2 linked regions of the Iamia sp. SCSIO 61187 genome follow. The protein of the gene in region 1 interacts with the protein of each later gene in a pairwise test. Links are inferred from orthologs where the notes say so. Each region holds a gene or a part of one and is shown in the gene's direction. Other genes may lie near its edges.

The links. The genes of interacting proteins can lie anywhere in the genome.
Region 2: the proteins of eno (region 1) and rpe interact in binary tests that used the Escherichia coli proteins (3 or more experiments, as listed by UniProt). The link is inferred for Iamia sp. SCSIO 61187 from one-to-one orthologs.

What each region holds. Positions count from the first base shown.
Region 1 is NZ_CP050948.1:1,321,597-1,325,255, forward strand. The notes cover bases 470-3,344. They hold eno (phosphopyruvate hydratase), read left to right. Parts: upstream 470-1,202; coding sequence 1,203-2,486; downstream 2,487-3,344. Other genes in these bases: HC251_RS06475 (MazG nucleotide pyrophosphohydrolase domain-containing protein), read left to right, coding at 470-968; HC251_RS06485 (septum formation initiator family protein), read left to right, coding at 2,500-3,111; HC251_RS06490 (glycosyltransferase), read right to left, coding at 3,130-3,344. In the rest of the region: more of HC251_RS06475, read left to right, coding at 1-469; more of HC251_RS06490, read right to left, coding at 3,345-3,659. UniProt on the Escherichia coli protein: Catalyzes the reversible conversion of 2-phosphoglycerate (2-PG) into phosphoenolpyruvate (PEP). It is essential for the degradation of carbohydrates via glycolysis.
Region 2 is NZ_CP050948.1:3,213,551-3,216,830, forward strand. What follows is about bases 393-3,280. They hold rpe (ribulose-phosphate 3-epimerase), read left to right. Parts: upstream 393-1,437; coding sequence 1,438-2,124; downstream 2,125-3,280. Other genes in these bases: HC251_RS15260 (winged helix DNA-binding domain-containing protein), read right to left, coding at 393-1,389; HC251_RS15270 (hypothetical protein), read left to right, coding at 2,121-2,606; HC251_RS15275 (ATP-dependent Clp protease proteolytic subunit), read right to left, coding at 2,644-3,243. In the rest of the region: HC251_RS15255 (class I SAM-dependent RNA methyltransferase), read right to left, coding at 1-175; more of HC251_RS15260, read right to left, coding at 205-392. UniProt on the Escherichia coli protein: Catalyzes the reversible epimerization of D-ribulose 5-phosphate to D-xylulose 5-phosphate.

The sequences.
Region 1 (3,659 bases):
GCCTCGGCCTGGACCCGGTGGAGGAGGGGGTGCGCCTGGTCGACGGGCACCGCTTCGCCGAGGCGGCGGCGGGGGAGCGGGGTCCGCTGCTGGTGGCCCACTGCCACAACCGCCGGGTGCTCTCGGACATCAAGCTGGCGGTCGACGACCCACCGACCGAGCCGGTGCTGGTCGTCCAGCGGCTGGGCACACCGGAGGAGTCGATCACCGCCGTCCCCTGGGCCGAGCTCGACCGCAGCGTCGACCCCGACCACCTGACCTCGCTGTACGTGCCCCGCCTGGCCGCGCCGGTCGCGGCCGAGGTGGTGGCGTTCGCCGAGCTGGTGCGGACCCTCCGGGAGCGGTGCCCGTGGGACCGCGAGCAGACCCACGTCACCCTCACCCGCCACGCCCTCGAGGAGGCCTACGAGGTCGTCGAGGCCATCACCGCCTGGGCCGCCGTCGCCGACCGCGACGAGCTCGGCTCCGACGCCGGCGTCGACGCCGAGGAGCACCTGGCCGAGGAGCTGGGCGACCTGCTGTTCCAGGTCGTCTTCCACGCCACGCTCGGCGCCGAGCGGGGCGCCTTCACCCTGGCCGACGTGGCCCGGGGGATCCACGACAAGCTGGTCCGCCGCCACCCGCACGTCTTCGCCGGCAACGGCACGCTCCACCCGGCCGGCGACGCCTCGCCGGCCGAGGACCTGGCCCGGTCGTGGGAGCAGATCAAGCGGGCCGAGTCGGGGCACGAGTCGGTCATGGACGGGCTCACCGACGCCCTCCCGTCGCTGCTCTGGGCCCACAAGGTGCTGCGCAAGGCCGAGGCGGCCGGGCACCCGTGGTCGCCCGCCGCCGCCGACCCCGAGGACCTGGGGGACCAGCTCCTCGCCCTGGTGGCCGTGGCCCGGACCGGCGACGTCGACCCGGAGGCTGCCCTCCGGGCCGCCGCCGCCCGCGTCCGCGACGCGGTCCGCGCCGCCGGCCGCTGAGGCGGCGCCCTCGGTCCCGTCCGGCCGGGTGCTCGGGCCGGGCGGGGAGCGCCGCCTACCCTGGGACGGCGACCCGCGCCCCGACCCAGGAGTCGACCCCACCCCCATGAGCGAGCGAAGCGAGCGACCCAGCAAGCACGGTTGGCTGCCCGGCGGCGGAGCCGCCGTCGGTGCTCATCGGCGCCCCGTCCGGCCAGCTCGGTCGTACGATCTCGACGCTCCCATCGTGCGCCGATGAGCACCATCGAAGACGTCGTCGGACGCGAGATCCTCGACTCGCGCGGCAACCCCACCGTCGAGGTGGAGGTGCTGCTCGACTCCGGCAACGTGGGCCGGGCCGCCGTCCCGTCGGGCGCGTCGACCGGCGCGTTCGAGGCCGTCGAGCTCCGCGACGGGGGCAAGCGCTACGGCGGCAAGGGCGTGCGCAAGGCCGTCGGCCACGTCAACGGTGAGATCCGCGACGCCGTGGTGGGCCTCGACGCCATCGAGCAGCGCCTGCTGGACACCACCCTCATCGACCTCGACGGCACCGACGCCAAGGGCCGCCTGGGCGCCAACGCCATCCTCGGCGTCTCCCTGGCGGCGGCCAAGGCGGCGGCCCGCGAGCTCGGGCTGCCGCTGTACCGGCACGTCGGGGGCACCAACGCCCACGTCCTGCCCGTGCCGATGATGAACGTCCTCAACGGCGGCGCCCACGCCGACAACAACATGGACATCCAGGAGTTCATGATCATGCCGGTCGGCGCGGCCAGCTTCGGCGAGGCGCTGCGCTGGGGCACCGAGACCTACCACGTGCTCAAGGGCATCCTCGCCAAGAAGGGCCTGGCCACCGCCATCGGCGACGAGGGCGGCTTCGCCCCCAACCTCGAGTCCAACGAGGCCGCCATCGGGCTCCTCGTCGAGGCCATCCAGAGCGCCGGGTTCACCCCCGGGAGCGACATCGCCATCGCCCTCGACGCCGCCTCCACCGAGTTCTTCGCGCGGGGCAAGTACGACCTCGCCGGCGAGGGCCGCAAGCTCAAGCCGGCCGAGTTCGTCGACTACCTGACCGACCTCACCGAGCGGTACCCGATCGTGTCGATCGAGGACGGCATGGGCGAGGAGGACTGGAAGGGCTGGGCTGCCCTCACCGAGGCCATCGGCGACAAGGTCCAGCTGGTCGGCGACGACCTGTTCGTCACCAACGTCGACCGCTTCAGCCGGGGCATCGAGGCCGGCGTGGCCAACTCGATCCTGATCAAGGTCAACCAGATCGGCTCGCTCACCGAGACGCTCGACGCGGTCGCGCTGGGCGCCCGCTCGAAGTACACGGCGGTGATGTCGCACCGCTCGGGCGAGACCGAGGACGCCACCATCGCCGACCTGGCCGTGGCCACCAACTGCGGACAGATCAAGACCGGCGCCCCGGCCCGCAGCGACCGGGTGGCCAAGTACAACCAGCTCCTCCGCATCGAGGAGGACCTGGGTGAGGCGGCGTCGTACCCGGGCGCCGCCGCCCTGGCCCGGGGGTCGGCATGAGCGAGGGGCGGGCGTGAGCGACGGGCCCCGCCGCCGTCCCCGCCCGGCGGGCGCGACCGGGTCCTCCCGTCGCGCCCCCGCCCGGGGCGCGACCGGGTCCGCCCGCCGCCCGGCCGGCTCGCGGCCCGCCACCAAGCCCACCCCCGGGGCGAAGGCCACGCCTCCGACCACCCGCCGCCCGCCCTCGGCCACGTCGAAGGGCAGGGCCACGGCGACGTCGGCGTCCGGGGGGTCCCGGCGAACCCCCGCCCGGGCGTCGGCCCGGCGCCACGGTCGGCCGGCGCCCCGTCCCGGTCGGCGCATCGCCGCCGGGCTGGTCGTCTCGGTGGTGCTGGTCGGCTTCCTGCTCGTGGGCGTGTTCCCCACCCGGACGTGGCTCGCCCAGCGCGACGAGACCCGCGAGCGCCAGGCCGAGCTCGAGCGCATCCGGGCCGAGCAGGCCGTCCGGGAGGATCGGGTCGCCGAGCTCCAGGACCCCGACGTGGTCGAGCAGATCGCCCGGGAGAAGCTGGGCTACGTCCGCCCGGGGGAGGAGGCCTACCGGACCCTGCCCCCGTCGGTGCCCCCGGTCGACCTGCCCGACAGCTGGCCCTTCACCGGCGCCGAGGACTGGCTCAACCGCTGACGACGCCTTCCGAGAAGGTCAGGGGGAGGCGGCCACGCCCACGGCGACGGGCAGCGCGGACCACCAGGCGTCGGCGGCCTTGGCCGCGTCGGCGAGGGGGGCCGGCGTGAGGGCGAGGGCGGCCTCGACGTCCTCGAGGGCGGCGGCCAGGTCGTCGGGGTCGCGGACGACGAACGAGCCCGGCAGCCCGGCCAGGGTGGCCAGCCCCCCGGCCTTGGCCTCGTAGTACGGCGTGGCCGCCGCCAGAACCGACGGCACCCCGGCGGCCAGGCCGAACAGGGCGGCGTGGTACGACTGGGCCGCGACCGCCCGGGCCCCGGCCACGGCGGCGACGAGGCGGGCCGGGTCCGAACCGCAGTCGACGAGGCGCCACCGGGCCCGCAGCGGGACGGTGGCGCGCAGGGTGGCGAGGGTGGCGATCTCGGGCTCGGGGGCCTGGCTGTTGAGGGCGACCCCGAGCACGTCCCACCCGCGCGCCGCCGCCACCGCGTCGGCCGCGAGGGCCCAGCGTCGGACGGGGTCGGCACCGTCCCCGCCGGTGCCGTCGC
Region 2 (3,280 bases), 1.9 Mb from region 1 along the record:
CCACGTCGACGAGCTCGGCGCGCCCGTGGCGCTTGCGGACCTCGAGGACGGTGGCCCGCACCCGCTCCCCCGGCAGGGCGCCGGCCACGAACAGCGTCCGCCCGTCGGGTGCCCGGCCCACGCCCTCGCCCCCGGTGGCGACGCGGACCACGTCGACCTCGACGGCGTCATCCACGGCGACAGCCGCCGACGGCGGGGACGCGGTCACGGGAGCTCCGTCCCGGCGACCAGGGCCCGCTCCAGCGGCGTGCGGAACCGCGGCGTGGCGACCACGCCGCCGAACCAGGCCGCCAGGCGCTCCGCCTCGCCGTCGATCGCCCTCCGGGCGTCGGCGCCGACGTCGGTGCGGAGGTCCACGACGACCTCGCCGTCCGGCCGCTGGGCCCACCCGCCGACCACCCGCCCGTCGGCCCAGACCGTGGGCCCGGCGTTGCCGTTGCGGTCGAAGAGCACGGGCCCGAGCTCGCCCAGGTACCAGTCCCGCCCCTTCCAGCCCATGGTCGTGGGGTCGAGCCCGGGGAGGAGGGCGACCCACGGGTCCGGAGCCGGCACCTCGGCGTCGTCGCCGCCGGCCACGAACGCCGGACCACCATCCACGGCGACCTCTGCGGCCCCGGCGGCGGCGAGGGCGGTGCGCACCTGGGCGGCCGTCCACCTCGTCCACCAGCGCACGTCGGCCTCGGTCACGGGCCCGAAGCGGGCCACGTAGGAGCCGACGACCTCGGCCCGCGCCGCTGCGGGGGTGGGGTCCGGTGGTCGCTCCAGAGCCGAGCCGGGCGCGTAGCGGTACTGCCCCGACACCCACGTCCCCAGGGGGCGGGACCGCACGATGCGGCCCTCGAACCCCAGGATGACCAGCAGGCGGGAGGCGACGCTGACCTCCGTCGGCCACTTGGTGCCCTGCCCGTAGACGACCTTCGTCGCCAGGCCCGGGACCGCCCGGCCCAGCTCGACGGCCGTCGCCTCGCCGGCCTCCTCGACCGCGGCCACCACGGCGTCGCCGAGCTCGTCGAGCCACCGCTCGGGATCGGCGACCTCGCCCGCGGCGGCCAGAGCCTTCACGAGGCGGGCCCGGTCGGGAGCGACGAGCGGCCGGCCGGCGCCGACCCGCACCGCGGGCTCGAGGGCCACGGGCACGACCCAGAGCGTGCGGCGCATGCCGTGCAGGCGGACCAGGGTGCGGTCGGTGTAGAGGGCCCGTTCGAGCTCGGACGGTGCGGCCTCGGTCCGGGCCCACGTCGACAGGTGGACGCTGATCGGGTCGCTCGAGTGGAGGGCGACGACCGCCGCGCAGGCGTGCTCGGGGGAGAGGACCGGCTCGGCCAGGGCGTGGCGCCGACCGAGGCGCGCCCGGCGCTCGGCATCGTCGATCGTGCGGGGGCCGGCCACCACCGGAGGCTACGGGGCGCTCCGGGGGCTCCCGCCTACCATGGCGAGGTGACCGAGCCCCGCCCCATCTCCATCGTCCCGTCGGTGCTCCCGGCCGACTTCAGCCGGCTCGGGGAGGAGTGCGTCGCCCTGGCCGAGGCCGGCGTCGACCGCATCCAGTGGGACGTGATGGACGGTCGCTTCGTCCCCAACCTGACCTTCGGGCCCGACGTCATCGCCAGCTGCCGCAAGCACGTCGACATCCCGTTCGAGGCCCACCTGATGGTGCTCGACCCCGACGAGCTGGCCGGCCGCTACGTCGACGCCGGGTGCGAGATCCTCATCGTCCACGCCGAGACCGCGCCCCACCTCCACCGCACCCTCGCCCGGGTGCGCGAGCTGGGCGCCAGCCCGGCGGTGGCCCTCAACCCGGCGACGCCCGTCGCCGCCGTGCAGCACGTGCTGGACCTGGTCGACATGGTGCTGGTGATGACCGTGAACCCCGGGTTCGGGGGCCAGGACTACATCGCCACCATGGAGCCCAAGGTCGCCGAGGTCCGGGCCCTGGCCGACGCCCAGGGCCTGACGCTCGACGTCGAGGTCGATGGGGGCATCGGGCCCAGCACCATCGCCGGCGCCGTCACCGCCGGCGCCAACGTCCTGATCGCCGGCAGCGCCCTCTACCGCGACCCCGAGGGGCTGGGGCACGCCGTCTCCGACCTGCGGGCCCGGGCCGAGGCGGCCCGGGCCTCGTGAGGCCCATCCCCCGGCGGCGCGCCGCCGCCGCGGCCGTCGCCCTGGCCCTGGTCGTGGCCTCGGCCTGCTCGGACGACGGCGACAGCGGGGCCTTCTGCGAGCGCCTGGGCGACACCGAGCAGCTGAGCACGATCCTCGGCGACCTCGACCCCAGCGACCCGGCCGGGCTCGAGGCGCGGCTGGAGGCGACCCTCGAGCAGTTCAGCGAGCTCGAGGGCGACGCGCCCGGCGCCATCCGCGACGACGTGGCCCGGATCCGCCAGGGCGTGGCCCTCGTCCTGGAGGCCGTCCAGGACAACCCCGACGACCTGCCGGCGGCGCGGGCCGCCATCGCCGGCGAGCTCGACGAGCTGCCGGGCCTGGCCCAGGCCAGCGAGGACGTCGTCGCCTACGCCCGCACCGAGTGCGACCTCGACCTCGGGGAGGGTCCCGCCTCGACCGACGACGAGGACGGCGCCACGACCACCACCACCGAGGGGTAGCACGGAAGGTGCCAGGCACCTTCCGTGGCGTCGCCCGCTACATCATCTCCGTGCGGCGGCTGACGACCTGGTCGATGATCCCGTACTCCTGGGCCTCGGCAGCGGTGAACCAGCGGTCGCGCTCGGAGTCGGCCTCGATCTGCTCGACCGGCTGGCCGGTGTGCTCGGCGATGCGCTGGGCCATGACCTTCTTGACGTAGAGGATCTGCTCGGCCTGGATCTGGATGTCGCTGGCCTGGCCCTGGAAGCCGCCGGAGGGCTGGTGCATCATCACCCGGGCGTGCGGGAGGGCGAAGCGCTTGCCCTTGGCCCCGGCGCACAGCAGGAACTGGCCCATGGAGGCGGCCAGGCCCATGCAGATGGTGCCGACCTCGGGTCCGACGAGCTGCATGGTGTCGTAGATCGCCATGCCGGCGGTGACCGAGCCGCCCGGGCTGTTGATGTACAGCCAGATGTCCTTCTCGGAGTCCTCGCCCTCGAGGTAGAGCAGCTGGGCGGTGATCAGGTTGGCGATCGTGTCGTTGACCTCGGAGCCGAGGAAGACGATGCGGTTCTGGAGCAGGCGGTTGTACACCTCGCCCTGCGGGTCGAACCCGGGGCCGGCGGCGGTGATGGGAGCGAGCGGGGGCTGAGCCATAGGCCTCGGAGGCTAGCGGCCACCTCCCACCGAACAG